2 regions of the Thermoanaerobacter siderophilus SR4 genome follow, and region 1 is predicted to be linked to the other one. Evidence: riboswitches for the same ligand, from Rfam matches in the RefSeq annotation. Region 1 holds a riboswitch; the other holds the start of a gene.
The links. Region 1 has a riboswitch for cyclic di-AMP ahead of THESIDRAFT1_RS12140 (cell wall hydrolase). Riboswitches for the same ligand answer to the same signal wherever they lie in the genome.
Positions count from the first base shown of each region.

Region 2: linked by a shared signal. The riboswitch ahead of THESIDRAFT1_RS09465 (C40 family peptidase) and the one ahead of THESIDRAFT1_RS12140 (cell wall hydrolase) in region 1 are both predicted to bind cyclic di-AMP.

Region 1 is NZ_CM001486.1:2,441,745-2,457,877, reverse strand. Features, by position in the region: gene gnd (phosphogluconate dehydrogenase (NAD(+)-dependent, decarboxylating)) at 21-917, shown strand; gene zwf (glucose-6-phosphate dehydrogenase) at 931-2,388, shown strand; gene THESIDRAFT1_RS12200 (cyclase family protein) at 2,407-3,024, shown strand; gene THESIDRAFT1_RS12195 (hypothetical protein) at 3,031-3,270, shown strand; gene sdaAB (L-serine ammonia-lyase, iron-sulfur-dependent subunit beta) at 3,361-4,029, shown strand; gene sdaAA (L-serine ammonia-lyase, iron-sulfur-dependent, subunit alpha) at 4,042-4,935, shown strand; gene pepF (oligoendopeptidase F) at 4,937-6,727, shown strand; gene aroB (3-dehydroquinate synthase) at 6,928-7,998, shown strand; gene pheA (prephenate dehydratase) at 8,113-8,937, shown strand; gene aroF (3-deoxy-7-phosphoheptulonate synthase) at 8,962-9,978, shown strand; gene THESIDRAFT1_RS12160 (prephenate dehydrogenase) at 9,975-10,817, shown strand; gene aroA (3-phosphoshikimate 1-carboxyvinyltransferase) at 10,827-12,098, shown strand; partial or broken gene THESIDRAFT1_RS12150 (response regulator transcription factor) at 12,117-12,805, shown strand; gene THESIDRAFT1_RS12145 (sensor histidine kinase) at 12,795-14,168, shown strand; gene THESIDRAFT1_RS14400 (hypothetical protein) at 14,255-14,413, shown strand; cyclic di-AMP (ydaO/yuaA leader) riboswitch at 14,472-14,598, shown strand; gene THESIDRAFT1_RS12140 (cell wall hydrolase) at 14,598-15,401, shown strand; partial or broken gene THESIDRAFT1_RS13340 (group II intron reverse transcriptase/maturase) at 15,875-16,046, shown strand.
Region 2 is NZ_CM001486.1:1,920,004-1,936,136, forward strand. Features, by position in the region: gene THESIDRAFT1_RS09410 (carbon starvation CstA family protein) at 1-1,040, opposite strand, end outside; partial or broken gene THESIDRAFT1_RS14970 (LytR/AlgR family response regulator transcription factor) at 1,176-1,941, opposite strand; gene THESIDRAFT1_RS09420 (sensor histidine kinase) at 1,913-3,652, opposite strand; gene THESIDRAFT1_RS09425 (sigma-70 family RNA polymerase sigma factor) at 3,857-4,432, shown strand; gene THESIDRAFT1_RS09430 (DUF4349 domain-containing protein) at 4,429-5,577, shown strand; partial or broken gene polA (DNA polymerase I) at 5,643-8,260, shown strand; partial or broken gene coaE (dephospho-CoA kinase) at 8,272-8,867, shown strand; partial or broken gene THESIDRAFT1_RS09445 (lytic transglycosylase domain-containing protein) at 8,891-9,449, shown strand; gene THESIDRAFT1_RS09450 (nicotinate phosphoribosyltransferase) at 9,525-10,559, shown strand; gene THESIDRAFT1_RS09455 (peptide ABC transporter substrate-binding protein) at 10,579-12,162, shown strand; tRNA gene THESIDRAFT1_RS09460 (tRNA-Leu) at 12,357-12,444, shown strand; cyclic di-AMP (ydaO/yuaA leader) riboswitch at 12,606-12,738, shown strand; gene THESIDRAFT1_RS09465 (C40 family peptidase) at 12,744-13,667, shown strand; gene typA (translational GTPase TypA) at 13,787-15,610, shown strand; gene ltrA (group II intron reverse transcriptase/maturase) at 16,061-16,133, shown strand, end outside.

The DNA.
Region 1 (16,133 bases):
TATTATTAAGGAGGATTTATATGAAGGTAGGTTTAATTGGATTAGGACGAATGGGATTTAATCTTGCTTTAAATATGAGAGACCATGGGCATGAGGTAGTGGCATATAACAGGTCACCTGAGAAAATAAAGGAGGCTGAAAAGGAAGGAATAAAAGGAGCTTATACAATTGAAGATTTAGTAAAAAAACTTGAAAGGAGAAGAATAATATGGCTTATGGTACCTGCAGGAGACCCTGTTGACGAAATGATAGAAAAATTAGTTCCCTTGCTTGAAGAACATGACATCATAATAGACGGCGGCAATTCCTACTATAAAGATACTTTAAGAAGGTATGAGATGCTTAAAGAAAAAGAAATTGATTTTGTAGATGTAGGCACAAGTGGAGGAATTGAAGGAGCAAGACATGGGGCTTGCACCATGATAGGAGCAGAAGATGAGGTCTTTAAATATATTGAACCTCTAATTAGGGATATAAGTGCGGAAAACGGTTATTTACATACAGGCAAAAACGGCTCAGGACATTTTGCAAAAATGGTTCACAACGGCATAGAATACGGAATGATGCAAGCTATAGGAGAAGGGTTTGAGGTTTTAGAGAAAAGTCAGTTTGATTTTGATTTAAAAGAAGTGGCCAGAGTTTGGAGTCATGGGTCAGTGATTCGCGGATGGCTTATGGAGCTTATGGAAAAAGCTTTTGAAAAAGACCCTAAATTGTCTGGGATAAAAGGAGTAATGCACTCTTCTGGAGAAGGACTCTGGACGGTAGAAGAAGCTTTAAACCTCAAAGTGCCAGTGCCTGTAATTGCACAGTCTTTATTTATGAGATATCGTTCAGAGCAAGAAGATACATTTGCAGGAAAGGTTGTAGCTGCTTTGAGAAATGAGTTTGGAGGACATGCGGTGGAAAAGAATTAATAGAGGTGGTTTTATGGTTAAAAATAATATATCTAATATAATGGTTATATTTGGCGGGACAGGGGATTTGACTCACAGAAAACTTATGCCTGCTTTGTACAATTTGAAATACCAAAAAATTCTTCCTGAAAATTTTGCTGTTGTATCCATAGGAAGAAGAGACAAAACAGAGGAACAATATAGGAAGGAAGTATTAGAGTCCGTTAAAAATTATTCGAGATTTGACATTGATGAAAAAGTTTGGCAAGATTTAAGTGAAAGGATATATTATAAGAGATTTGACTTTGTATATGATAATGGCTATATGGAATTAAGTTCTTTTTTAAAAGAACTTGATGAAAAATACAATACAAAGGGCAATAGGGTATACTATCTTGCAGTAGCTCCAGAATATTTCGGTATAATTGTTGAAAAACTCTATAGGCATGGTATGGTAAATAATGAGACTTCCTGGCAAAGGGTGGTCATAGAAAAACCTTTTGGAGAAGATTTGGAATCGGCACGGAAATTAAATAAAATAATAACTGATGTTTTCACGGAAAGGAATACCTACAGGATAGACCATTATCTGGGAAAAGAGATGCTTCAGAACATAATGATAATTAGATTTGCTAATGTATTTTTTGAACCTGTGTGGAACAGAAGGTATATTGATAATGTTCAGATTTCTTCAAATGAAATAGTCGGAATAGAAAATCGCGGTGGGTATTATGAAAAAGCCGGGGCGTTACGAGATATGGTACAAAATCACATGCTTCAACTTCTAACTTTAACGGCAATGGAACCGCCTGTAAACCTCGATACAGAATCTATAAGAGACGAGAAGGTAAAAGTTCTGAAGTCTTTGGAGATATTTACTCCAGAGGCTGTTGAGAAAAATGTTGTGAGAGGGCAGTATGCAGGATATAGACAAGAAGACAAAGTTTCCCCTACTTCTAGTACAGAGACATTTGTAGCTTTGAAAGTGCATGTAGAAAATTTTCGCTGGGCAGGAGTACCTTTCTACATTCGCACAGGCAAAAGAATGCCGGAAAAGTCTACACAAATTGTAATACAGTTCAAACCGTTGCCAGGAATCTTGTATTTTAAAGAATATAAAAATTTATTGCCAAATTTGTTAGTTATAAAAATTCAACCTGAGGAAGGTGTAAAGCTTCAATTTAATGCAAAAGTCCCTGGGGCAGGAGATATCACCATACAACCTGTAAATATGGATTTTTGTCAAAATTGCCAGATTTCAAATAATTCTCCAGAAGCTTATGAAAGACTTCTTTACGATGTCATGAGAGGAGATTCTACTTTATTTACGCGATGGGATGAGGTAGAATATTCTTGGAAGTTTGTAGATGCTATTGCTGAAGCATGGAAAGACAAAACGCCTGACTTTCCTAATTATCAGCCAGGGACCTGGGGACCTAAAGAAGCAAATGAGCTGTTACTAAGGGACAATAGAATGTGGTGGAATGTATAAAAGAAGGGGGTAAATTAAATGAAAATATACGATATTTCAATGGAAATTCACGAAAATATGACTGTTTACAAAAATAAAGAAGAGAAAAGGCCTAAACATACTATTACTGTTGATAGTGGCGATGTGAGAGAGTCCTGTATTAGCATGGACATGCATACAGGAGCGCATATTGATGCTCCTCTACACATGATTAGGGGAGGAGATACAGTAGAAAATATAGACCTCAATAAGGTTATAACTAAATGTAAAGTATTTGACTTTACAAATATATCTGATAAAATAACATCGGAAGACCTTGCAAGTAAAGACATTCAAAAAGGAGATTTTATAATATTTAAAACAAGAAATTCTTTTAGAGAGGATTTCGATTTTGAATTTGTCTATTTAGATAAAAGCGGTGCCCAGTTTTTAAAAGAAAAAGGTGTAATTGGTGTAGGTATTGATGCGTTAGGAATTGAGAGAAATCAGCCGGAGCATGAAACTCACAAGATTCTTTTAGGAGCAGGTATAGTTATTCTTGAGGGACTACGGTTAAAAGATGTAGAAGAAGGAGAATATTTCTTATATGCTGCGCCTTTAAAAATTAGAGGTGCCGAAGCCTCCCCTACAAGAGCTGTTTTGATAAAGGAAGAGTAAAAAATCATGAAGTTAAAATGGTCTAAGGGCAAAAATTTTGTTTTTGGAAAAATCTCATATGATGAAGAAAATACAGATGAATATATAGAACTTTTATTTGAAAAATTCGGCAAAGAATTTTTTGAAGAAGTATATTTAGAGTATCAAAAAGGTACGACTATTGACGTAGCTTTTAAAGAGGTGCTAATCAAGCATAATAAGCTAAAACCCTTAAATATAAAAAAATTGAAAATAAAAAAGCAATAAGTCAGATTTACTGGCTTGTTGTTCTATTGCATTTTTATAGGGCTAAAGGTACAATATAGTTAAGAAAACTTTTACGTAAGGGGATTTTGTATGAGAGAATACAGTGTATTTGATATTATGGGGCCTGTGATGATTGGACCCAGCAGTTCTCATACAGCAGGGGCCGCAAGGCTTGCGAAAATTGCTCGAGAAATTGTGGAAGAGGATATATCAGAAGTGGAATTTGTATTGTATGAATCTTTTGCCCGTACATATAGGGGACATGGTACGGATAAGGCTCTTGTGGCAGGGATATTAGGTTTTGACCCAGATGATGAGAAACTGCCTCATTCTTTTGAAATAGCAAGACAGCAAGGGATAAAGTTTAAATTTACTGAAAGTGACGAAGAATCACCACATCCCAATACTGTAAAAATGATAATAACAGGTAAAAGTGGACAGAAAAACAGCATTTTAGGATGTTCTATTGGTGGAGGAAATGTGCTTTTAAAAGAGATAAATGGCATAGAGGTAGAGTTTACTGGTGAATATGAAACGTTGATTACAAATCACATAGATAGACCAGGGATAGTGGCAAATGTCACTAAAATTTTTGCAGATTACAAAATAAATATAGCTTTTATGAGAGTGTACAGGCATTCAAAAGGTGACAAAGCTATTATGGTCATAGAATCAGACCAAAAAATACCTGATGCTGCAAAAGAAACCATAAAAAACATTGATGGAATTTTAAATGCCATAATAATAAATCCTATGTAATGGAGGTATAAAATGTATCAATTTAATCATGGTTATGAACTATTAGAACTTACAAAAAAATTTAACTTACCAATATCGCAAATTGTGGTGCTAGCGGAGCAAGAAAAGACAGGAGAAGGCCTTGATACAATTTTTCAAAAGATGAGAAATAACCTCAAAGTAATGAAAGAAGCTATTAATAAAGGTTTAAATGAAGATTTAAAATCAGTAAGTGGTTTATCAGGTGGAGATGCAAAAAAACTATATGAAAGAATAATCATTGGCAATACTCTTTCTTGTGAAACAATGGCAAAAGCTGCTGCTTCTGCTCTTGCAGTGACAGAAGTAAATGCTTCTATGGGTAAAATTGTTGCTGCTCCTACTGCAGGTTCCAGTGGAGTTATTCCGGGAGCTCTTATTACAGTGGCGAGAAAATTTGGCAAAAGTGATGATGATATGACAAGAGCTCTTTTCACTGCTACCGGCATAGGTATTATAATAGCTAAAAATGCTACTTTATCTGGAGCTGAGGGGGGATGTCAAGCAGAAGTAGGTTCTGCTTCAGCGATGGCTGCAGCAGCTTTAGTAGAACTTATGGGGGGAACACCAGAACAGTGTTTGACGGCAGCTTCTTTTGCTATAATGAATTTGCTAGGGCTTGTATGCGACCCAGTTGCAGGGTTGGTAGAAATCCCTTGTGAAAAGAGAAATGCCCTTGGGGCGCTTAATGCTATGATATGCGCTGATTTTGCAATAGCAGGAATGGACAGTGTCATACCCTTTGACGAAGTGGTAGAAGCTATGTATAAAGTAGGGAAAGCTATACCTTACGCTTTAAGGGAAACTGCAGAAGGGGGACTTGCAAAGACTCCTACAGGGATAAGGCTTAAGAAAGAGATATTTGAAAAAGTTGAACGGGGGGATTAAAGTGGAGGTTTTAAAAGATAGAAGCGAAATTGAAGATAAGTATAAATGGCGACTTGAAGATATATATGAAAATGAGAATTTGTGGGAAGAAGACTATAACAAGACTAAAGAGCTTTTAAAAGAGATTGTAAAGTTTAAAGGCAAAATTAACACTTCAAGAAATTTATTAGAGGTACTAAAACTTAATGACCAAATTGGGATGACAGCCAGCAAAATTTTTGCCTATGCCCGTATGAGAAGAGACGAAGATAATACTAATCCCAAATATCAAGCTTTGACTGACAAGGCCATGAGACTCAATGTTGAAGTTATGAGTGCTACTTCTTTTATAGCTCCAGAGATTTTATCCATTGATACACAAAAATTAATGGAAATGATAGAAGAATTAGAAGAATTAAAGATTTATAAGCAATATCTTGAAGATTTAATCAGGTTTAAACCTCATGTACTTTCATCGGAAGAAGAAAAAATATTAGCAGAAGCAGAAACATTGGCAGAATCTGTTTCAAATGTATATACTATGTTGAATAATGCTGACATGAGATTCCCCACTATTAAAGATGAAGAAGGCAAAGAAGTAGAAGTGACTCATGGCAATTTTGTACGCTTCATGCAGAGTAAAGACAGAAACGTCAGAAAAGCCGCATTTAACGCCATGTATGACACATACAAAAAATTTATAAATACTTTTGCTTCTACAATGGCGGGGAATGTAAAGAAAGATATTTTCTACGCTAAAACACGGAAATACAATTCTTCTTTGGAAGCTTCACTTTTTGAAGACAATGTTAGTGTAGAAGTTTACAACAATCTTATAGAGACAGTACATAGTAGACTTGATGTATTACATAGATATGTGAGGCTTAAAAAGAAGCTTTTAGGTTTAGATGAGCTTCACATGTATGACTTGTATGTGCCCTTGATACAGGAATATGATAAGAAATTTACATATGAAGAAGCAATTAACCTCGTGCTAGAAGGACTACAACCGTTAGGAGATGAATACATAAATTTACTAAGGAAAGGATTTAATTCTCGTTGGGTGGACGTATATGAAAATCGAGGAAAAACTTCTGGAGCTTATTCATGGGGAACTTATGGCACTCACCCTTATGTACTTTTAAACTATCAGGGCAAATTAAATGATGTATTTACAATTGCCCATGAAATGGGACATTCTTTGCATACCTATTACTCAAATGCGACCCAGCCCTATGTGTATGCAGGTTATAAGATTTTTGTGGCAGAAGTAGCTTCTACTTGCAATGAAGCTATACTTATGAATTATCTTTTAAAAAATTCTAAAGATGAAAAAGAAAAACTTTATCTTTTGAACCACTTCTTTGAGGAATTTAGAGGGACAGTCTATCGGCAAGTTATGTTTGCTGAGTTTGAAAAACTCATACACGAAATGGCAGAGAGAGGAGAACCTCTTACAGCGGAAGTGTTAAACAAAAAATATTATGAATTAAATAAGCTCTACTATGGAGATGACATAGTGGTAGATGAAGGAATAAGCTATGAGTGGGCGAGAATCCCACATTTTTATAGAAATTTCTATGTTTATAAATATGCTACTGGATTTTCTGCGGCAATAGCTATTTCTCAGATGATATTAAATGAGGGGGAAAAAGCTGTAGAAAGGTATAAGGAGTTTTTAAAGAGCGGGAGCTCTGATTATCCCTTAAACCTTTTAAAGAAGGCAGGAGTGGATTTAACTACTCCAAAACCAGTAAATGAAGCTTTGGATGTTTTTGAAAAATTGCTTGATGAGTTTGAAAAAATGCTATAATGAATCAAGAGGGCAGTAAAAGAGACTGTCCTTTTTGTTTTTTAATAATCAGTAGAACCAGAATTTGAAGACATGTACCTCTATTATTTTGATAAAGAGCCAGAAGAAGTTTAAGCTGAAATATTGTTTTACTCATTTTGCTTAACTTTTTCTTTTTAATGATGTATAATATTAAAATAAAAAAGTGTGAGGTGTGAACTTTGGATTTTATAACAGTTGATTTAAAAGAAAGGTCTTATCCTATTTATTTTGCCTATGATTATTTGGATAAAGTAGGAGAAGTGATAAAGAAACATGTGAGAAGCAGTAAAACATTTGTAATAACTGATTCTAATGTTTATCCTTTGTATTTTGAAAAACTCAATGAAAGTCTTAAAAAAAGTCGTTTTGATGTGTCATATGAAGTTATTCCTGCAGGGGAAACAAGTAAAACAATGGAAATGGCACAAAGGCTTCTTGAAAAAGCTTATGACTATGGACTTTTAAGAGACAGTTCAGTTATAGCTCTTGGAGGAGGCGTTGTAGGAGACATAGCTGGATTTGTCGCAGCAACTTACATGAGGGGAATAGACTTTGTGCAAATTCCTACGACTTTGTTGGCGCAGGTTGATAGCAGTGTAGGGGGCAAAGTAGCAGTCAATCTAAAAAAAGGCAAAAACATAATAGGAGCTTTTCATCAACCTAAAATGGTATATATAGACACCGCCGTTTTAAACACGTTAGATAAAAGAGAAATACTTGGTGGATTAGCTGAAATAATCAAATATGGTATTATATGGGATTTTAGTTTATTTGAGTATATTGAAAGCAACATTTATGAAATTTTAGATTTAAAAGAAGATAAATTAAGGCATATAATCAAAAAATCTTGCGAAATAAAAGGGAAAATCGTATCTCTTGATGAAAAAGAAGAAAACCTGCGTTCAATATTAAATTTTGGCCATACAATAGGACATGCCATTGAAGCTTTAACAGGTTATGAGAGGTATATTCACGGTGAAGCTGTTGCTATAGGTATGGTATACGCTTGTAAACTTGCATTAAATTTAGGGTATATTGATGAAAAATATTTTGAAAGAATTTTTTCTTTAATACAAAGGACAGGATTACCTACAGATTATGAGGATTTGCACAAAGAAGACATCGTAGAGGCTATAAAACTTGATAAAAAGAGTAGAGAAGCCAAAATAAATTTTGTTCTTCTTCGTGGTTTAGGAAAAGCTGAAGTTACGACTGTTAAAGAGGAAGAAATCTTAAAAGTTTTAAAATAAGCGGGTAACCGCTTTTTTCTTTATCTTTTTTAGACTTTATGAAAAATTTACTTGACTTTACTTATGCAAAGTATTAAAATATCACCAATATTATAAATTGCAAGGGGGTGTTGGATGAAAATTGGTTATTTAGGGCCTAAAGGAACATTTTCTGAAGAAGCTGTTATAAAATACACACAAGGTGTTGAAAACTGTGAAGTTGTAGAGTTTAACACCATTCCGGAAGTCATAAATTGTATAAGCAATAGCTTATGCGAAGAGGCAGTAATTCCTATTGAAAACTCTATCGAAGGTTCTGTAAATATTGCCGTAGATATGCTGATAAACGACGCAAATGGGATAATGATAAAAGGAGAGGTGATAATACCTATTTCCCATTGCTTGATTTCGGATGCTCCAGTTGAATTTAAAGATGTACATTGTATACTTTCTCATCAGCAGGCAATTGCTCAGTGCAGGGAATATATATCTAAAAAATTTCCCAATGCGGAAATAAAAGCTACAGACAGTACTGCCCAAGCAGTCTTAGGTGTCAAATCTAAACCTGGAGTAGTGGCGATAGGTCCTGAAAGAGCAGCTGTTATTTACGGTATGAGAATAATTGATAGGGACATACAAGATGTAAAAGAAAATTATACAAGGTTTTTGGTCCTTTCTCAAAAGGACGGGGTTGTCACAGGGAAAGACAAGACATCAATAGTCTTTTCTGTCCCAAATGTTCCAGGCAGTTTATATAACGCTTTAGGGGTTTTGGCCAACAAAAAAATCAATATGACAAAAATAGAATCTCGACCTTCAAGGAAAAAACTTGGGGAATATGTTTTTTGGGTGGACATTGAGGGGCATAGAGAAGATGAAATAGTAAAGAGTGTCTTAGAGGAGTTAAAAGGTAGAACGGATTTTTTAAAAGTATTAGGTTCATATCCTAAATTTAAGTAGAACGGTAGAATGGAGGAATTGAAAATGGTAATTGTTATGAATATTGATGCCACTGATAAGCAAATCTCTGATATTACAAATCTTTTAACATCTCTTGGTTTAGGTTACCACATTTCAAAAGGTGAAGAAAAAATAGTCATAGGTGTTATAGGTGATAAGAAAAAATTAGAAGGTAAGGCTGTAGAAATGATGGAGGGAGTAGAAAAAGTCATTCCTATTGTGGAGCCTTACAAACTTGCTAGTAAGATATTTAAACCAGAGCCAACTGTGGTAAAAGTAGAAGACATCGAAATTGGTGGAAGCAACATAGTTATAATGGCGGGCCCTTGTGCGGTAGAAAGCAGAGAACAACTCTTTGAAAGTGCTATGGCTGTTAAAAAAGCGGGAGCTCAATTTTTAAGAGGAGGAGCATTTAAACCGAGAACATCACCTTACTCCTTCCAAGGCCTTGAAGAAGAGGGCTTAAAGATGCTAAAAGAAGCTAAAGAACTTACTGGACTTAAGATTGTTACAGAAGTTATGGATGTCCATTCAGTTGAACTAGTGGCGGAATACGCTGATGTTATACAAATAGGTACAAGAAATATGCAAAATTTTCCATTACTTAAAGCAGTAGGTAGAATCAACAAGCCTGTTTTATTAAAGAGAGGACTTGCGGCAACATTAGAAGAGTGGTTAAGTGCTGCGGAGTATATCCTAAGCGAGGGTAATAAAGACGTCATCCTTTGTGAAAGAGGAATAAGGACGTTTGAAACTTATACGCGAAATACTTTGGATTTAAGTGCAGTCCCAGCCATAAAAAAGTTGAGCCATTTGCCTATAGTTGTTGATCCCAGTCACGGGACTGGGAAATGGCACCTTGTAGCTCCTATGGCTAAAGCCGCTATAGCAGCAGGAGCCGATGGCCTCATTATTGAGGTACATCCAGACCCTAAAAATGCATTATCCGATGGGGCTCAATCCCTTACTCCTGAAAATTTTGAGACTTTGTGTGAGGACATAAAGGTTATCGCTAAAGCAGTAGGGCGTGATTTTGTATGATAAAAAATGCGGTTATTGTAGGATTGGGTCTTATAGGAGGGTCACTGGCAAAAGCGTTAAGTAAATATACTGATATAAAAGTTATGGCTGTTGATATAAATGAAAATAGTTTACACAAAGCGTTTGAAGAGGGAGTAATTTCTTATGGCGTGACACACCTTGATTTTCAAGTAGATGCTGATGTAGTTTTTATATGCACGCCTGTTGGAAAAATTGTTGAAAAGACTAAAAATATACTTCCTTATTTAAAAAAAGGTTGCATTGTAACTGACGTTGGAAGTACAAAAAAAGTTATAATGGAAGAAGTGCAAAAATTTTTGCCCGATGAAATTTTTTTCATCGGGGGCCATCCTATGGCTGGCACAGAGAAAGCAGGTTATGACAACGCTGATGCAGATTTATTTGTCAACTCTAATTATTTGTTGATGCCTTTTGATAATGTAAAGGAAGATGTTTTAGAATTATTTATAAATGAAGTAATAATAAAAATAGGTGCAAAACCGGTAATAATGGATTATAATAAACACGATGCCATTGTCGGAATAATAAGTCATGTACCTCATATTCTTTCTGCTACCCTTACGAATTTTGCTTATAACAAAAGCAGTGAAGCATTTAAATACGCAGCTGGTGGGTTTAAAGATACTACGCGAATTGCCTCGTCTCAGACTGAAATATGGAAAGACATAATTTGTACAAACAAAGAAGTTATTTTGGAGTTACTAAAAAATTACAGGAAAGTCCTAAGTGACTTTATTTGTTATTTAGAAAATGACGATATTGACAGCATACAAAAGTTTCTTGAAGATGCAAGAAAATATCGAAACACTATAACTTGAGGTGTTGTTATGGATATTGAAGTTAAAAAGAAAAGATTTTTAAAAGGTATTATCTCAGTCCCTGGAGACAAGTCAATATCCCATAGAGCTGTAATGATTGGGTCAATTGCAGAAGGGATTACAGAAATTGAAAATTTTCTTTTGGGAGAAGATTGTATATCTACTATTAATTGTATGAAGGATTTAGGAGTTGATATTGAATTAAAAGGAACAAATGCTAAAGTTCATGGAAAAGGGCTTTATTTAAATAAAAGCGAAAAAATCCTTGATGTAGGAAATTCGGGTACTACCATTAGGCTTTTGATGGGTATTCTCGCTGGTCAAAAGTTTGAGACAACGCTTACAGGTGATGATTCTATAAAGAGACGCCCTATGGGAAGAGTGATAACTCCTCTTAGTATGATGGGAGCGAAAATAGAAGCAAGAGAAGGAAATTTTGCACCTCTTACGGTTTTTGGAAACAAACTTAAAGGCATATATTACAAAATGCCAATTGCCAGTGCACAGGTTAAGTCCAGCATAATGTTGGCAAGCCTTTACGCTGATGATAAAACGACTATTGAAGAGCCTTACCCTTCAAGAAATCACACGGAACTCATGTTTAGTTCTTTTGGTGCTAAAGTGGATGTAAATGGCACAAAAATAACTTGTTACCCTGGCTACAAATTACAAGGGCAGAGAGTTATTGTACCAGGGGATATATCGTCAGCAGCATATTTTATTGTTGCTGCAACTCTCGTTCCAAATTCGGAGGTTACTATAAAAAATGTAAATGTAAATCTTACAAGGACTGGTATTATCGATGTGATAAAAGAGATGGGAGGAGACATTGTCTTAACAAATGAAAGAACTATAAACAATGAAAAAGTAGCGGATATAACAGTTAAGACTTCAAGGCTAAAAGGAATTGAAATTGGAGGAAGTCTTATTCCAAGGCTTATTGATGAAATTCCAGTAATAGCAGTTGCAGCAGTCTTCGCAGAAGGGAAAACAGTGATAAAAGATGCCGAGGAGTTAAAAGTAAAAGAAAGCAATAGAATAAATACAATCACTTCAGAATTAAAGAAAATGGGAGCAAAAATTTTTGAAACAGAAGATGGGATGATTATAGAAGGGACGGGTTTTTTAAGAGGAAATACAGTGGAAAGTTACAACGACCACAGGATTGCCATGTCTTTATGGGTTGCTGGACTTATAGCAGAAGGAGAAACTAAGATAAAAAATGCTGAATGTGTAAATATTTCATATCCAGATTTTTATAAAACCTTTGATATGCTATAATATCATTGGTGATGAATGATGAAAGAAAAGATACTTATCATAGAGGATGAAAAGCACATAGCCCGTTTTTTACAATTGGAGTTTGAACATGAAGGATATACTGTCACTGTGACTTACGATGGACCTTCTGGCTTAAAGGAGGCATTAGAAGGAGATTATGACCTTGTGCTTTTGGACATAATGCTTCCGGGAATTGATGGATTTGAAGTTTTAAAAAAATAAGAGAACATTCTGACATACCTGTTATAATGCTTACTGCCAAGTACGAAGTAAAAGACAAAGTGGAAGGACTTGACATTGGAGCTGATGACTATGTGACAAAACCCTTTTCTATAGAAGAGCTTTTTGCAAGAGTGAGGGCTGCTTTGAGAAAGAAAAAGCCGCATCTTAAAAAAGATGTGTTAAGATATAGCGACATCACTATGGATTTGACAACTCATGAAGTAAGAAGAGCGGGTATAAAAATTGAACTTACAAAAAAAGAATTTGACCTTTTAGAGTTTTTAATTAAAAATGCGAATATAGCTTTGACAAGGGAAAAAATCCTTGAGTGTGTGTGGGGTTATGATTATTATGGAGATACTAACATAGTGGATGTATATATAAGGTATTTAAGGAGCAAGATTGACGACCCCTTTGACCGGAAGTTAATCCACACCATAAGAGGAGTGGGGTACACTTTGAAGGAGGATAAGGATGAAGATTAAACTGTGGCCCCGCCGCATAACTTTAAGGATAGCTCTTCTTTATTCTGTAGTTTTTTCAGTAATATTGGTTGCGCTTAATGCTTCTGTGCTTTACGGCTTAAAATATTATTTAATATACCAAGCAATGGACCAAGTAACAAGCCAGGCAGAGGCTATAAAAAGTAAACTGGGGGAAATAAAAGGGGACGTCAATTTATCTGAAAAAGATTTGATTTTTTCAAGCATACCAAATGAAAATATTTATACAAAAATATTTGATGAAAAAGGGAATGTCATCTATTCTTCTAAAAGATTAGAAAGAATTAATATTCCTCATGATGTAAACATAGATATTCCTGTTAAAATTGACAAATATGATAAGGATTTGACTTACCTCAATACCATTTTTAAAAGCGATGATAAAGTGTTCTATATTCAAGTGATAAAAGACATGGAAAATGAATATTTGTTTTTGAAGCTACTTTTTATTTTGATGTTTTTTGCGGATGCGGCAGGAATTTTTGTGTCCTTTATTGCAGGATATTTCGTTACAAAGAGGGCTTTAAGACCTGTGGATTATATGACAAAAGAAGTAAGAGAGATAGATGCCCATGGGTTAAATAAAAGACTTAAAATATATGGAGAAGACGATGAACTTACAAGATTGGCAAAAACCTTTAATGACATGCTGGATAGGTTGGAAGATTCTTTTAAAAGGCAGAACATGTTTGTCTCTGATGCTTCTCACGAACTTAGAACCCCAATTTCTGTAATAAAAGGGTATATTGACATGTTGGATAGATGGGGAAAAGAGGACAAAGCCGTATTGCAAGAGGCTATAGAGGCGATTAAAAGAGAAACGTTAGACATGGAGCATCTCATTGAAAGACTCCTTTTGTTGGCAAAAGGAGATAATAAGTCAATAAAGTTAAATAAGGAACAATTTAATTTAAAGGATGTAATAAAAGAAGTTGCAGAGGAAATAAAAATGTTAAATGAAAGCAAAAATATAGTTGTAAAAGGGCAAAATGACATAAATATAACGGCTGACAAAAAACTCATTAAAGAGCTTATAAGGATATTTTTAGACAATGCAGCAAAATACACTTCTTCAGATGGCAATATAGAAATTGATGTGGGGAAAGATAATTCAAAAGCCTATATAAAAATTAAAGATGATGGCATAGGTATACCACAAGAAGATATTCCACATATTTTTGATAGGTTTTACAGAGTAGACAAAGCGAGAGCCAAGGAGACAGGTGGGGCAGGATTGGGATTAGCTATTGCTAAGTGGATTATTGAGGAACACAAAGGAAGTGTCACTGTAAAAAGTGAAGTAGGGAAAGGTAGTGAATTTACCATAACATTGCCTTTAAGGTGATGTTATTTTTTTATCGAACTTTGCTCTTGAAATTCTATATATTGTGTGGTATTATAATAATACAACAATATATAGAGGTGATTAAAATGAAAAACCAAGTGGCAGAGGATAAAAAACAGCTAAAAGAAAATAAAGCTGATCAAAATAATGTAAATGTGTTTACATGTCCGGATTGCGGTGCTAAATTGGTTCATGAGGGAGGTTGTGTTTTCTGTCCTTTCTGTGGTTACAGTGAGTGCCAGTAAGTACCTATCTTTCCACCAGTTTAATATGGACACAAGTTAAATATCCGGCTATAATTTAGTTAAAAATATGCCGAATCCCCGATAAGGGGTACGGGGGAACTAAATTGGGGTGAATCCACTTTTGTGGTAGGGTGTCCCTAACCCGAACCCGTCAACTAACCTCGGAGGCAAAAGGGGGAACAACATGTTTAATATTCGCATCAAGGTCAAACCTCTCATCGCATCAGTTATAGCCGGATTGTTTATTTCCCAATCAGTATTTGCCGCAACTTACACAGTTAAACCCGGCGATACCTTATGGGGTATAAGTCAAAAATACGGGACTACCTATACTAAGCTGATGTCTTTAAACGGCCTTCAAAATACAATAATATATCCAGGGCAAGTTTTACAAGTGCCGGGCAGTGATAACACATATGTTGTCCAAAAAGGTGACAGCTTGTACTTAATTGCTTTAAAATACGGTATTACTGTTGATATGCTCAAATCTGCAAACGGATACAAAAGCGACATAATATATCCTGGACAAGTCTTTATTATACCCCGTGATACTTCTTCTAATAGGACATATCAGGATGTCAGCAGAGGTTCTATTGAAAGGGGTGTAATACCCTACACAAAAGAGGAATTTGACCTCCTTGCGCGACTTGTTACCGCGGAAGCAGATGGAGAACCATACCAGGCTAAAGTAGCAGTTGCGGCCGTAGTAATAAACAGAGTTAAAAGTGGTATTTTCCCTAATACTATAAAAGACGTGATATATCAAGTCGATGCATACGGAAATTACCAATTTACTCCTGTGTTAAATGGGTGGATAAATAGACCTGCCTCAGCTGACGCTATAAGTGCAGCAAGAGATGCGTTAAGTGGTGTTGACCCAACAAACGGAGCCTTGTATTATTTTGACCAAAGTTCTACTAATGCGTGGTTGTGGTCACTTCCTATAGCGGCAAGAATAGGTAATATGGTTTTCTGTTACGGCAGGTAAAACTTCCGATGAGAGGGTCAAAAACGGGTACAATTTAAGTACCCGTTTTTGACGTGCGCCCGGCATGGGCGATAACTAGGCGGTGAAAGTCCGCTGTGGGCTTGGTAGTGGGAACCACTAGCCAAGAGCAAGGGTGTCCATCGTGAGGTGGAATCTGAAGGAAGCTTAAGGCAAAATCTCGGTCTGATGAACAAGAACCAGATAAGAGGCTGAATTGGGATGGATGAGTTTGCGTAACAAAACGAAGTCCAACACTACCCGAATCCCATACAGTAAATCTGGCAGATATATGAGATGAAAGTTATCGTTCTTACCCGGGGAGGTCTCAAGGATAAGTCATGGAAGTAAAATCTGAAGTGACAACCCATACAGTGATGTATGGTTGAACCTTGAGAAGTCAGCAGAGGTCATAGTACTTATCTAGACATGAATAGATAAGGAAGGACCGAACGTTAGGAGGTTTTGGAAATCTTATGGACTCGAAAGATATGCAGAGACTGCAGACAACTCAACAAAGAGGCTATCCGTTGAATAGAGAAATGGAATTTCAAAAGACAACGGAAGTGCATAGTATATCATCGGCGTCGGAAGATGGAAGAAACGAGGTACAAAGATATACCGGCAAGATGCTTGAAAAGATTAGTTAAAACCAGGGAAACATGGAAAACCTCCATACAAGCTACTTTGTTTCAAAATAAAAGGGAAGCCTAAGGAAATTCTTATGGGGAATGG
Region 2 (16,133 bases), 520 kb from region 1:
AACGCCATCATTGCAACAAAACCTTCTGCTAACATTGCTCCATAAGCTATAGGCAGTATATCTTTTTCGTTTTTTATCATTTTAGGCGTTGTTCCAGATGACACAAGAGAATGAAAACCAGATATGGCTCCACAGGCTATTGTTATAAACACATAAGGCCATACTTTTCCAGGGATTATAGGACCTCCTCCTGCGACAAATTGTGTTACAGCAGGCATTCTTATTTCAGGATTTACGATTATAACTCCTATTGCAAGAAGAAGCATTACACCTAATTTCATATAAGTGCTCAAATAATCCCTGGGCACTAACAAAAGCCACACGGGTAATACTGCCGCAATGAAACCATAACTAGCCAATATTACAGTCATTTCTTTTTGGCTAAATGTTAAATAACGAGCTAAAGATGTGTGTTCAATATAAGGTCCTGCTACAACGGACAATATCAAAAGAGTCACACCTATTATTGTTGCTCCTTTTACATCGTCAGGTCTAATCCATTTCATGTATATTCCCATAAAGATTGCTATAGGAATTGTGGCAGCAACTGTAAATGTTCCCCATGGGCTGTTGTATAAGGCATTTACTACAACAAGTGAAAGACCTGCCAGTGTAATTATAATTATTAAAAGGACGGCTATAGCAGTTGCTACTCCTGATACTTTACCTACTTCTTTTCTGGTAATGTCTATTATAGAAGATCCATCATGCCTTACAGAAGCGAAAAGTATTACCATGTCGTGAACTGCTCCTGCCAGTACTGCGCCAATTAAAATCCACAAAGCTCCTGGCAGATAGCCAAATTGTGCAGCAAGTACCGGTCCTACAAGAGGTCCTGCACCGGCTATTGCAGCAAAATGATGTCCAAAAAGGACCCATTTGTTAGTTGGAACGTAGTCATAGCCATTTTCCAGTCTATAAGCAGGTGTTGTCCTGTTTTCATCAAATGCCAGAACTTTGGCAGCGATGAAGGCGCCATAGAACCGGTATGCTAAAGCGTATACACTTGCTGTTATGATAACTAAAACTAGACCGTTCATTGAATATAACCCCTCCTGTAATAATTTTCAATTATAAGTTTAACACAGATTTTAAACGATTTCAGCCAATTTGAAATGAAAAGAAGAAATTAAACTATGAAAAGAAATATATATAGATAAAAAGAAATGACAGGGTTAATTATCCCTGTCAAGACCCAGCAAAAGTTTTAGCTCTTTTATTTGAGATTTGCCTACAGGTATTTGGGTTTTTTGTTGTCATCCATTACCACCCAGTAAGTGCCTTTGAACCAAGGCAATATTTCTATTATTTTATTTAAGTTAACAATGTAACTTTTTTGAACCCTAAAAAAGGCATTTTCTTTAAGCTTTTCTTCAAGGCTTTTTATCGTTCCTTTGTATATAAAATTGTCACTTTTAGTTTTTACCATAACGTCTCCTTCATAGGCTTCTGCAAAAATTATTTCATCTAAATCGATAAGTTTTATTCTTCCGTTTTTTTCAACAGCTAATTTTTCTATTTTTTGTTTTCAAATTCTAAGGGGGGATTATATTGTTGTTTCCATTCCATATCTTTATAAAAGGTTCTTATTTTTTCTAATGTCTTATATAGCCTATGCTGACTTATTGGTTTTAAAAGATAATCAAGGGCTCCTATTTCAAAAGCTTCTATTGCGTGCATATCATAAGCGGTTACAAAAACCACATAAGGCAGTTTCCCGACAGAAGATATATGTTTTGCTACATCGGAACCGTTTATTTTTGGAATGTTTATGTCGAGAAATACTACTTCAGGCTTTAACTCTTCTATCAATTTTAGCGCTGAAAGACCGTTGTCAGCCTCTCCTACAATTTCTATGTCTTCATACTCACTAAGAAGATATTTGAGTTCATCTCTTGCAGGTGGTTCGTCGTCAATAATTAACGCTTTCAATTTCTTCATATACATCATCCCTTTTTAAGTAAGCTTTGGGTATTTTAAAAGAAACTTTTGTACCAATCTTTTCTTCGCTTTTAACTACTAGAGAACATTCTTTACAAAATATAGTAGTAAGCCTTTCATTTACATTATAAAGACCAATTCCTGCTCCATTGCCAAAACCTTTTCTCAAAAGATTTTGTTGGTCTTCTTGTTTTATTCCTATTCCATCGTCTTCTACACAAAAGCTAATGTAGTCTACTTTGTCTTTTATTTTTATTTTGATAGTTCCACCATCACCTTTCGGGAGGATACCGTGTTTTACGGCATTTTCAACTATTGGCTGAAGGGTAAAAGAAGGCATGTAATAGGACAGTACACTTTCATCAATGTCTTGTTCTATGTTTAGTTTATCTCCAAAACGAGCTTTTTCTATATATAAGTAAGCATTGATATTATTTAACTCTTGCTCAATAGTGACATACTTTCCTACATTTTTTAAATTGTGTCTAAAATATTCACTTAAATTTATTAAAAGTGCTCGCGCTTCATCAGGTTTTGTTCTTATAAAAGATATGACAGTATTTAAAGCATTAAACAAAAAGTGAGGATTAATTTGAGCTTGTAAAGCGTTAAGTTTTGCTTCAGTAGCTAATTTTCTCTGATATTCTGCATCAGCAATTTCTAATTGATAAGATATTAAATGTCCTAACCCTTTTGCAAGCTCAATTTCTGTATTTGAGATGACATTATTTCTCGATTTATTTCCTCCTTTGTAGAGTTTTAATGTTCCTACCACTTTATCGTACTTAAAAAGAGGCACAATTACAGCAGAGGATAAAGGACAATCCTCATGGGAACATCCGATTTCTTCTTTTGATTTGGCTATGCGGATTTTTCTGGTTTTTAAAACTTCTTTTGTCGCTTTTGTGAGTACTGGTGTACCAGGTTTATGGTGGTCTGAAGCGATACCTACGTGGGCTAAAATTTTCTTTTTGTCAGTTAATGTAACAGCCGATACATTTGTGGAATTATATATTATTTCTGCTGTTTTTTGTGCCGATTCTTCATTTAATCCTTTTCTTAAGTATGGCAGAGTTTTGGATGCAATTTCAAGGGCGATTTTTGCTTGCATGGCAGAGATTTGTTCTTTTTCATCGAAGACCGATTTAATTATTATCATAAATATAGCTATACCTGTTGCATTGACTATCATCATAGGTAATCCTATAATATCTACCAATTCTAAAGCTTGGGAAAAAGGCTTGGCAGTTGTTAAAATGATTAACATTTGTACAGCTTCACCTATAAATCCTGCTACAAATGCCAATTCCCAAGGGACATGTTCCCCTTTATAATATTTTCTTATAAGTCCACCAGAAAATCCTTCTAAAATAGTAGATACGCCACAAGACATTGCTGTAAAACCACCTAAGAAAAATCTGTGAACTCCTGCTATTAAACCTGCACCTAAACCTACTAAAGGGCCTCCTATTAAGCCTGCTACCATTGGACCTACCACTCTTGAGTTTGCAATAGCGTCTTTTATAGGTACACCGACGTAAGTTCCTGCAATACCTATTACCCCAAAGATGACCATGGTCAAAAGAAGGTCTTTTTTTGTAACGCGACTGTTATAGATTATTTTTTTGAAAAATTCTGCCTTAGAAAGCACAAAAGCTAGAAGAGCTATTATGCTAAACCTTTCTGCAAGTATTATCAGAAGCTCATACATATTTGTTCACTCCATTATCAAAAATTTTCTAAATTAGAAGGATAAAGTAATCAGCATGTCGTATTATTAATATATATCTTAATTATATTTATTCTACAGAAATAACTTTTTTCCTGCAACACATATTTTCCATATATTGCATCTTAATATTTGGGAACAAGTTTTATTTTTTACGTCTAAATTGAATGAAAGGGAGGTTAGAAGGTGGGACAGGAGGAGTTGTTGGAGAGGGCAAAAGCTGGAGATGTGGAGGCTTTTGAAATTCTCGCAAGTGAGCATCAAAAATACATCTACAATGTGATATTAAGGATTATTTTTGACAGAGAAGAAGCATTAGACCTTACGCAGGAGACGTTGCTTAAAGCGTATTTAAATATAAAAAAATTTAAAGGGAATAGTAGTTTCAGAACATGGCTTTATAGAATTGCTGTAAACAGTGCTATAGATTATTTAAGAAAAAGAAATGTGGAAAGAAGTAATTTTAGAGAGATAGAGGAATTTGAAAATGGAGTAAAAGATTTTGAAACTCCTGAAGAGGTGGTAGATAAAAAATTAACTGCAGAAATTGTAATGAAAGAAATAAACAAACTTCCTATAGACTATAAAGTGGTTTTGATTTTAAGAGATATAGAAGGTTTAAACTATGAAGAAATATCCAAGATAATGAATTTGAATTTAGGCACTGTAAAGTCTCGCTTGTGGCGAGCAAGGAATCTGCTTAAAGAGAGAATAAAGTCTTTGCCAGAATTTTTATCATTAGACGAAAGGAGGCAAGTATGATGGATTGCAAAAAGGCACTTCAACTTATACCCCGATATATAGATGGTGAATTGGATGTAGCACAAAAGGAAGAATTAGAAAAGCACATAGAAAGCTGTGAAAGTTGCAGAAAAGAATATCAACTGGAGAAAAATATAATAGAAAGTTTAAAAAATATGCCTCCTTTAGAACTACCTGAAGATTTCAATAAAAAAATACACGAAAAATTGGTTTACCAGAAAAATATTTTAGAGAAGAAAAAAGAAAGGCTAAAAAAGACGTTAACAGTAGCAGTTATTGCAGCTTCTTTCATACTTATGACAGTATTTGTAGTAAATATTTTTAAATTTGATAAATCCTCACGAATAGAATCGAGTGCTCCTTCAAACAATATCAAAATGACTCAAAGTGCTGATTTGTCTAAAAAGGAAGGAATTAATAATGAAGTTAATATGTTTTCAATCACTGGTCAAAGAGGATTGCCAGCAGGAACTTCAAGGAAAATTACAAAAAATGCAACCATCTCCTTAGAAGTAGAAGATGTCAATGTATGTTATGATAAAGTGTTTAAATTGGTAAAAGAAGCAGAAGGCTTTATTGAAAGTTCTGATGAAACTGTATTTACCGATAATACCAAAAGGATAAATCTTGTTTTGAAGGTGCGGGAAGATAAATTTGAAAGTGTGATTTCTCAGATTAAAGAATTTGGTAAAGTAACAGCTTTAAGAATAGATAGTAAAGACGTTACAGAGCAGTATTATGATTTAAAAGCAAGACTAAAAAACTTAGAAATAGAGGAACAAAAACTTCAAGACATTATGAATAAGGCTTCTACAGTCAAGGAAATGCTTGAAGTAGAATCCGAAATAAACAGGATAAGAAGCGATATAGAATCAATGAAAGAACAGTTAAAAGTATGGGAAAATCTTACGAGGCTAGGAACCATAAATCTTTTAATAAGAGAGGTTTCCAAGGTTGAGAAACCTACGACTCTAGTTTCTTTTAAGGGAATCGGTAGAGATATAAAACAAGCTTTTATAAATAATGTAAATTTTTTAATATTTTTTATAAAGAAGCTGATAATAATATTGGTAATAGTTTTACCTTATGGTGCACTGGCTTTTATTGGGTATAAAGTGTATATCTATTTCAAAAAAAGAAGATGACAATTTACATCTTCTTTTTTTTGCGGTATATTAAAATACAAAGAAATAAAAATGGGAGTGATTTAATGTCTAAATTTTTAGTAATTGACGGGAGTAGCCTCATGTACAGAGCCTATTATGCCTTGCCAATGCTTACTACAAGTGAAGGATTACATACAAATGCCTTATATGGCTTTACTATGATGCTTATAAAACTTATTGAAGAGGAAAAACCTGATTATATAGCTATAGCTTTTGACAAAAAAGCTCCTACTTTTAGACACAAAGAGTATCAAGACTACAAAGCTACAAGACAAGCAATGCCTGAGGAACTCACAGAACAAGTAGACCTTTTAAAAGAAATTATAGATGGCTTTAATATAAAGACTTTAGAATTAGAAGGTTACGAAGCCGATGACATCATAGGTACTATTTCAAAGTTGGCAGAGGAAAAAGGAATGGAAGTGCTTGTAGTTACAGGAGATAGGGACGCGCTTCAATTAGTTTCAGATAAAGTGAAAGTTAAGATTTCTAAAAAGGGTATAACTCAGATGGAGGAATTTGACGAAAAGGCTGTTTTAGAAAGATATGAAATAACTCCTCAGCAATTTATTGATTTAAAAGGGTTAATGGGGGATAAATCTGATAATATCCCAGGGATACCTAATATAGGAGAAAAAACAGCGATTAAACTTTTAAAAGAATTTGGCAGTGTTGAAAATTTGCTTCAAAATCTTTCTCAACTCAAAGGTAAGATAAAGGAAAATATAGAAAATAATAAAGAATTAGCTGTAATGAGTAAAAGACTTGCAACTATAAAAAGAGACATTCCTATTGAGATAGATTTTGAGGAATATAGAGTAAAAGACTTTAATGAGGAGAAGCTTTTGGAGCTTTTTAATAAATTAGAATTCTTTAGTTTGATTGATAACATAAAGAAAAAAATAACGTAGAGATTGTAAATAATCATAAAGTTCAAAAATGGTCAAAAGTAGATATAAGAAAATTAATAACTTTATTGCAAGACAGCAGAAATATTGCTTTTTATCCACTAATTTATGAAGGGGAAATAAAGAAAATAGCTTTTTCTTTTGGAGAGGATACTGTTTATATTGATGTTTTTCAAATAGAAGATTTAAAAGAGATTTTTGAAAAAGAAGAGTTTGAATTTACAACCCACGAAATAAAAGATTTTTTAGTTAAACTCTCTTATAAAGGAATAGAGTGTAAAAGCAAGTACATAGATACTGCTATAATGGCTTATCTTTTAAATCCTTCTGAGTCTAACTATGATTTGGACCGCGTGCTGAAAAAATATTTAAAGGTGGATGTTCCATCTTATGAAGAGGTATTTGGCAAAGGTAGGGATAAAAAGAAGCTTGAAGAAATAGGAGAAGATATACTTGCAGATTACATTTGCAGTAGATGTGTACATCTATTCGATTTAAGAGAAAAGTTGATGAATTTTATTGAAGAAATGGACATGAAAAAACTTTTATTAGAAATAGAAATGCCTCTTGTAGAAGTTTTAAAATTAATGGAAGTAAGTGGTTTTACATTAGATAAAGAAGTCCTAAAAGAGCTTTCACAAAAAATAGATGATAGAATAGCAGAAATACTAGATAAAATTTATAAAGAGGCAGGGTATCAATTTAATGTAAATTCCCCTAAGCAATTAAGTGAATTTTTGTTTGAAAAGTTAAATTTACCAGTAATAAAGAAAACAAAAACAGGATATTCTACAGATTCTGAAGTTTTAGAGCAATTAGTTCCTTATAATGATGTTGTCAGTGATATAATAGAGTATAGGCAACTTACAAAACTTAAATCTACTTATATAGATGGATTTTTGCCTCTCATGGATGAAAACAATAGAGTACATTCTAATTTTAAGCAAATGGTCACTGCTACAGGCAGAATAAGCAGTACCGAGCCGAATCTACAAAATATACCTATAAGAGAAGAGTTTGGCAGACAAATTAGAAGAGCTTTTATTCCGCGGACTAAAGATGGGTATATTGTCTCGGCTGATTATTCTCAGATTGAACTAAGGGTTTTAGCACATGTTTCGGGGGATGAGAAGCTAATAGAATCTTTTATGAATAACGAAGATATACATTTAAGAACAGCTGCTGAAGTTTTTAAAGTCCCAATGGAAAAAGTTACACCTGAAATGAGAAGAGCGGCAAAAGCCGTAAACTTTGGTATAATATATGGCATTAGCGATTATGGGCTTTCTCGAGACCTTAAAATATCAAGAAAAGAGGCAAAAGAGTATATAAATAATTATTTTGAAAGATACAAAGGAGTAAAAGAATATATTGAAAAAATAGTGCGATTTGCAAAAGAAAATGGCTATGTGACTACAATAATGAACAGAAGAAGATATATTCCTGAGATAAACTCAAGAAATTTTACTCAAAGGTCGCAGGCTGAGAGGTTAGCAATGAATGCTCCAATACAGGGAAGTGCGGCTGATATAATAAAAATGGCAATGGTTAAAGTTTATGAAGATTTTAAAAAATTGCAGTTAAAGTCTCAACTTATATTGCAAGTGCACGATGAGCTTGTAGTAGATACGTATAAAGATGAAGTAGATATTGTAAAGAAAATATTGAAAGAAAATATGGAAAATGTGATAAAACTAAAAGTTCCTCTTGTTGTTGAAATTGGTATAGGGCCCAATTGGTTTTTAGCCAAGTGAGGTGTACAAAAATGCAAGTAATTGGACTTACTGGCGGTATTGCATCAGGAAAAAGCACTGTTTCTAAGCTTTTAAAGAAGATGGGTGCTGTGATTATTGATGCAGATATTGTATCGAGAGAAATAATGATAAAAGGAACAGAAGCATATAATAAAATTGTAGAATATTTTGGAAAAGAAATTTTAAAGGAAGACGGAGAAATTGACAGAAAAAAATTGGGTAATATTGTGTTTGCTGACAGAAGGAAGCTTAAAAAATTAAATGAAATTACTCATCCTATAATAATAGAGCGGATAAAAGAAAAAATAGAAGAAGAAAGAAAAAAAATCAGCAAAAGGCTATTGTATTAGATGCAGCTCTTTTAATTGAAATGAAACTTTATAAAATGGTAGATGAGGTTTGGCTAGTAGTGGTAGATTCAAAAACTCAAATAAAGAGGGTTATGGAAAGGGATAAACTTTCTTATAAAGATGCAATAAACCGAATAAAAAGTCAAATGCCTTTGGATGAAAAGATGAAGTACGCAGATTTTATAATAAACAATAGCAAAGATTTTAAAGCTATGGAAAAACAAGTTACACTATTTTGGGGAAGATTTGCAACATAAATCATAATATCGGAGGAGTTACTTTGAGGAAAAAAGTTGCGGTAATATTTTTGATATTAGTAGGTCTTTTGTTTACTTACGAGTTAAATACTCATTATTTTTAAAAAAATTTATCCTCTTAAATACCACAATTATGTAGTTTATTACGCAAAAGAGTATGGCGTAGACCCCTATCTTATTTTTGCTGTAATAAAAGTAGAAAGTAATTTTAAAAGTGATGCAATTTCTAGCAAAAATGCTATAGGATTAATGCAAATTTTACCAGATACTGGAAGATGGATTGCCAATAAAGTAGGGATAAAAAACTACAGCGATGATATGCTTTTTGAGCCTAAATACAATATTCAGATGGGGACATGGTATTTGACTTATCTTCTTAAAACTTTTAATGGAAATATACAGTTAGCTGTAGCAGCTTATAACGGAGGTAGTGGAAATGTAGATGCATGGCTTAAAGACAAGAGATTTTCCAAAGATGGGAAACAGCTACATGCTGTTCCTTATCCTGAGACAAATAGATATATAAAAAAGGTGTTAGCAGTTTATCAGATATATAAATTTATATATGAAACTAAAAGTTGATATGAATATACAAAAAAAGCTGAAAAATTGGTATAATAGTATCGTTAAAAAAGAAAATAAAAAGGGAGGACACAAATGAAACTATTAAAGCATTTAAAAGACTTAAATGAAGTAAAAATTGAAAAGGATAGGGAGTTTTTCTCAGCTACTCATGAAGAAATAAAAAATGCATGGACTACAGATGTGTATTTTTTAAGAACCCAGGATATTTTGTCATATCTTGGTGTACAAGATAAAATAGTCACAGCGGAGATATTTCCAAGAAAAAAAGGAGTTTTTGCAGGGTTACCAGAAGTAATGAGTTTACTTAAAGACAAAAATGTGGAAGTATGGTCTTTGGAAGAAGGGGACACTTTTGAAGCTAAAGATACAGTAATGAGGATAAAAGGGCCTTATAGTGAGTTTGGAATTTATGAGACGGCAATATTAGGAATTCTTGCAAGTTCTTCCGGTTGGGCAACAGCAGCAAGGGAGCTTAAAGAAGTTGCCAAAGACAAACCAATATTATGTTTTGGTGCAAGGCATGTACATCCAGCTGTGGCACCTGTGATGGAAAGGGCGGCTTTAGTAGGAGGGGCAGATGATGCCAGCTGTATTTTAGGTGCAAAATTAATGGGGAAAGACCCTAAAGGGACAGTACCTCATGCTGCTTTTTTGCTTGCAGGAGATACATTAGAAGTGGCGAAAGCTTACAGAGATATAACTCCCCTTGATGAAAAGATAACCATTTTAGTTGATACTTTTAAAGACGAAGTGGAAGAGGCTTTGAGGGTTGCTGAATTTTTAGGGGATAGATTATACGGAGTAAGACTTGATACTCCATCAGAAAGAGGTGGAGTTACACCTAGTTTAGTGTATGAACTAAGGCAAAGATTAAATCAAAAAGGATTTACAAATGTAAAAATTATAGTTTCTGGAGGTTTAAACCCAGAACGGGTAGCAGAACTTTCTGAAAGTGGAGCAGATGCTTTTGGAGTAGGAAGTTACATATCTGATGCTCAACCTATTGATATGACAATGGATATAAAAGAAGTGGAAGGAGTACCTATTGCTAAAAGAGGGAGAATTCCTGGAATTATCGAAAATAAAAAATTGAAAAAGATAAAATAGTTTTCGGAGATGATAGTTAATGAGAAAATTTATTATATTATCTTTCATTTTGATGTTTATTTTTACAGGATGCAAAACTACTCCGCAAAATATGGTAAATTTACCTCAAGCATCTGAGGACAAAACTAAGATTGAAGAAGAAAAGCCAGTAGAGGGTGGCACTTTAAGAGTAAATATTACTTCTTTTGATACATTAAATCCTTTTTTGAATGACAATGAGAGAGTAAGGCAAATGTTAAATTTGTCATTGGAAGGATTAGTTACCTTGGATAAAACTTTAAAACCTATTCCTCAATTAGCAGAAAACTGGCAGATAAATGGACTTAATATAAAATTTTATTTAAAAAAGAATGTTAAATGGCAGGATGGAGTAAGTTTTACAGCTAATGATGTAAAATTTACTTTTGATTCTTTTAAAAATAAGGATGTAAAAAGTCCTTATAGGGATATTCTCATTAACTATCTCTCCTCTTATAAGACAAATGGTGATTATGAATTTGAAGTTGTTTTAAATAAACCTGTTGCAAATCCAATAGCTTTGTTTACTTTTCCTATTCTAGCTGAGCACCAATATAAAGGTAAGGAAGATATTTTAAATAAAGATATTGTACCTATTGGTACAGGGTCATATAAGATATCTTCTTACAGCGTTGGCAGAGAAATTATTTTTGAAAGAAATCCTTATTATAGAGGCGACAAACCTTATATAGATAGTATAGTGTTTAAAATTGTGCCTGATGAAAATGCTATGATAACATCTTTTCAAAGCAAAGAAGCAGATTTTACTTTTTTAAGTGACATAGACTGGGATAAATACAAAGAAATTTCAAACGTAAATATTTATAAATACGTTATGCAAGATTATGTATTTATGGCCCCTAATTATCAAAAGCCAGCTTTGAAAGATTCAAATGTCAGGAAAGCGATGTGTTATGGAATAGATGTTGACAAAATTTTGAGAGATGTATATTTCAGTCATGGGTTAAAGTCATGTATTCCCGTTCGCCCTGATTCGTGGCTTTATAGCAATAAAATAGTATCTCATAATTACGATATAAAAGAGGCAAATAAAATATTAGAGGAAAGTGGTTGGAATTTAGTTAAAGGGATAAGGAGCAATGGAACTTATCAGCTCAAATTTGATTTGCTGGTAAATGCAAATAATCCATATTTGATTAAAGTTGCTAAAATTATAAAGAATAATTTAAAAGATGTAGGAATTGAAATAAACATTGTACCAAAAGATTGGAGCAATTTACTAAGTTCTGTATATTCGGGTAAATTTGATTTGGTGTTAATGGAGTGGAATTTAAGTTATAATCAAGATATGTCTACAATGTTTATGACAAAAGGCAAAGACAATTTTATGGGTTATAGTAATTCTAAAGTTGATGAAATATATAGTAGAATTTTTTATGATTCAGAAGAGAATTCTTTAAAAACAGATTATCAGGCTTTGGAACAAGTTTTTTTAGAGGAACAACCCATAATTGGCCTTTTCTATATTGAAGGAGCAGTTATGGCATATGACAATGTAAAAGTTGTGGACCCTACTGGATTTAATGTTTTTAACAATATAGAAAAATGGTATATCAAAAAATAGGTATTGACACTGACCTAAAAAGATTATATAATTCATAGTGTGACGAAATTAAATAAAGCGTGCGGTGGTGGCGGAACTGGCAGACGCGTACGTTTGGGTGTACGACTACTCAGTGATGGATATTTTAATTGAAATGATTAATAGGTTTGCCACCTTGACAAACGAGTTAAGTGAGCAGTATAATAAAAACGCAGGCGGGCGTGCTGGAATTGGCAGACAGGCATGTTTGAGGGGCATGTGAGAGATAATCTCGTGTGGGTTCAAGTCCCACCGCCCGCACCATAAATAAAAGAGAAAAGAGGCGTTAAGCCTTTTATTTTTTGTCACACAAATTATTAATTTTTTATAAAATATATTAAAAAAAGATTAAAAAATTTAAGAAAATGTAATGTAAACATTGACTTTGACTGTAGGATATGATAAGATAAGACAAAAGGACAAAATATGCAATCTTGCCGAATCCGAAAGGTACGGAGGAACCGCTTTTTGGGGTTAATCTGTAGCTTTAAGCTGCAGTAGGGATACCTTCTGTCCCGCACCCGACAGCTAACTCCGGAGGCAATAAAGGAAGGAGATTTGCAGTGGATCAGCGAATAGGAAAGATGATTTTTGGAATTTCTGTGTTTGGTGCGACGCTGATTGGTAGCTCTTTTTTGAACCCAGCGTTTGCGGAAGGACTGGGAGTTGGAAAGATTACAGGCAATTATGTAAATGTGCGGACTCAAGGAAGCTTATCAGGAAGTGTCATTGCCCGCTTAAATTGGAATGACACAGTGACTGTGTTAGATAAGGAAAACGGGTGGTACAAGATAAAGCTTTCTGATGGAAGAGAAGGATGGGTTTTTGGTGAATATTTATCCGTAAGAAATTCTTCTAATGTCTCAAGAGGAGATTCGGAAAAAGCAGCAAGTGTTGGTATAGTGACAGGTAGTTACGTTAATGTGAGAAGTGAAGCGGGTTTATCTGGCAGCGTTGTAGCACAGCTTAACAAGAATACTACAGTGAATGTGTTGGGTAAACAAAATGGGTGGTATAAAATAAAGCTTTCGGACGGAAGAGAAGGATGGATTTACGGAGAATACTTAGCAGTGAGGAGCCCTTCAAGTATCTCAAGGGGTGAAGTAGATAGGAGTTTGATAGATAAGTTAATAGATTTTGCCAAGTCTTTTGTGGGGACTCCTTATGTCTATGGAGGTTCAACTCCAAAAGGATTTGATTGTTCCGGCTTTGTTCAATATGTTTTCAAGAATGTAGGTATTAATTTACCAAGAACGGCAAATGAGCAAGCTACTGCAGGAGAATATGTAAGTTATAACAATCTTCAACCAGGAGATTTGGTATTTTTTAAAACTTTAGGAAGCAGTGTGATAAATCATTCAGGAATATATATAGGTAATGGTGAGTTTATACAAAGCTCTTCAGGTAGAGGGAAGGTCATAATAAGTCCTTTAAACGAAGGGTATTATAAAGAACATTATGTTACAGCAAGAAGAATTATAAAATGACCTATGATAAAAAGAGTGCTCTAGAGAGTGCTCTTTTTTATATTGACTATTTTTATTCCTTGAGATATTATATAATACTGTATACGCGATATAGCCTATTTTATGGAAGGAGATACCTTATGAAATTTGTAAGAGAAGATGTAAGAAATATAGCCATTATTGCCCATGTTGATCATGGTAAAACTACTTTGGTTGATGCTATGCTTAAACAAAGCGGTATTTTTAGGGCAAATGAAAAAGTTGAGGAAAGGATCTTGGATTTTAACGATTTAGAAAGAGAAAGAGGTATAACAATTCTTGCTAAAAATACTGCTGTTAGATATAAAGATGTGAAAATAAATATAGTGGATACCCCAGGACATGCAGATTTTAGCGGTGAAGTAGAGCGAGTATTAAAAATGGTAGATGGGGTACTTTTGTTGGTAGATTCTTTTGAAGGACCTATGCCACAGACCCGTTTTGTATTAAGTAAAGCATTGGAACTGGATCTAAAACCTATAGTTGTCATAAATAAAATTGATAGGCCTGATGCAAGGCCTCAGGAGGTTATTGACGAAGTCTTAGATCTATTTATTGAATTAGGAGCAAATGATGACCAAATTGATTTCCCTGTTGTCTACACCTCTGCAAAAGAAGGTATAGCAAAATTAAGTTTAGAAGAAGAGTCTCATGACTTGAGACCTCTTTTTGATACGATTTTAGACTATATTCCTGCACCAATAGGAGATATTGAAGCACCATTACAACTTATAGTGACTACTTTAGATTATGATGATTACATTGGGAGAATTGCCATTGGAAAAGTAGTTAGAGGAAAAATAATTTCAGGGGAAGAAGCGGCTATATGTAAAAGAGATGGGTCAATACAAAAAGTTCACATAAATAATCTATATCAGTTTGAAGGACTAAAAAGAGTGCAAGTAGAAGAAGCAAGCTTGGGAGATATTGTGGCGGTTTCTGGCATAAGCGATATTGAGATTGGAGAGACCATTGCAGATAGAGATAACCCCGAGGCGGTAGACTTTGTTCGCATAGAAGAGCCAACAGTTTCTATGACTTTTAGTGTAAATACCAGTCCTTTTGCTGGAACTGAGGGTAAATACGTTACTTCAAGACATTTAAGAGAAAGGCTTTTTAAAGAGCTAGAGACAAACGTCGCATTGCGAGTTGAAGAAACAGATTCTACTGATTCTTTTAAGGTGTCTGGAAGAGGAGAGCTGCATCTTTCTATTTTAATTGAGACTATGAGACGGGAAGGGTATGAATTACAGGTTTCTAAGCCTACAGTGATTTTTAAAGAAATAAATGGAGTAAAAATGGAACCTATTGAACTTTTGACAATAGATATTCCTGAAGAATATATGGGAGTTGTAATGGAAAAATTAGGACCGAGAAAAGCTGAATTGATGGATATGCACACATTAAAGCCAGGAACTATAAGGCTTAAGTTTAAAATACCTACACGAGGCTTAATAGGGTATCGGTCTGAATTTTTAACAGATACAAAAGGAAATGGCATAATGACCTCTGTCTTTTATGATTATGCACCTTACAAAGGAGACATTCCTTCTCGTACGAGAGGCGCTCTTGTAGCTTTTGAGACGGGGGTTGCGACAACTTATGGCCTTTACAATGCTCAAGAGAGAGGGACACTTTTTATAGAGCCAGGTACAAAAGTGTATGAAGGGATGGTTGTGGGAGTTAATTCAAGAAGTGGAGATATTGATGTCAATGTATGTAAGAAAAAACATGTGACAAATTTAAGGTCTGCAACGGCGGATGAGGCTTTGAGGCTATCTCCTGTAAAAAAGATGTCCTTAGAAGAAGCATTAGAGTTTATAGATAATGATGAATTAGTGGAAGTTACTCCTCAAAGCATTAGAATACGAAAAAAGATTTTGGATTCACAACAAAGATATAAAAATGCAAAATATAACAAATAAGGGAGCCTTTTTGGCTCCTTTATTATTTATGTGCGCCCGGCATGGGCGATAACTAGGCGGTGAAAGTCCGCTGTGGGCTTGGTAGTGGGAACCACTAGCCAAGAGCAAGGGTGTCCATCGTGAGGTGGAATCTGAAGGAAGCTTAAGGCAAAATCTCGGTCTGATGAACAAGAACCAGATAAGAGGCTGAATTGGGATGGATGAGTTTGCGTAACAAAACGAAGTCCAACACTACCCGAATCCCATACAGTAAATCTGGCAGATATATGAGATGAAAGTTATCGTTCTTACCCGGGGAGGTCTCAAGGATAAGTCATGGAAGTAAAATCTGAAGTGACAACCCATACAGTGATGTATGGTTGAACCTTGAGAAGTCAGCAGAGGTCATAGTACTTATCTAGACATGAATAGATAAGGAAGGACCGAACGTTAGGAGGTTTTGGAAATCTTATGGACTCGAAAGATATGCAGAGACTGCAGACAACTCAACAAAGAGGCTATCCGTTGAATAGAGAAATGGAAT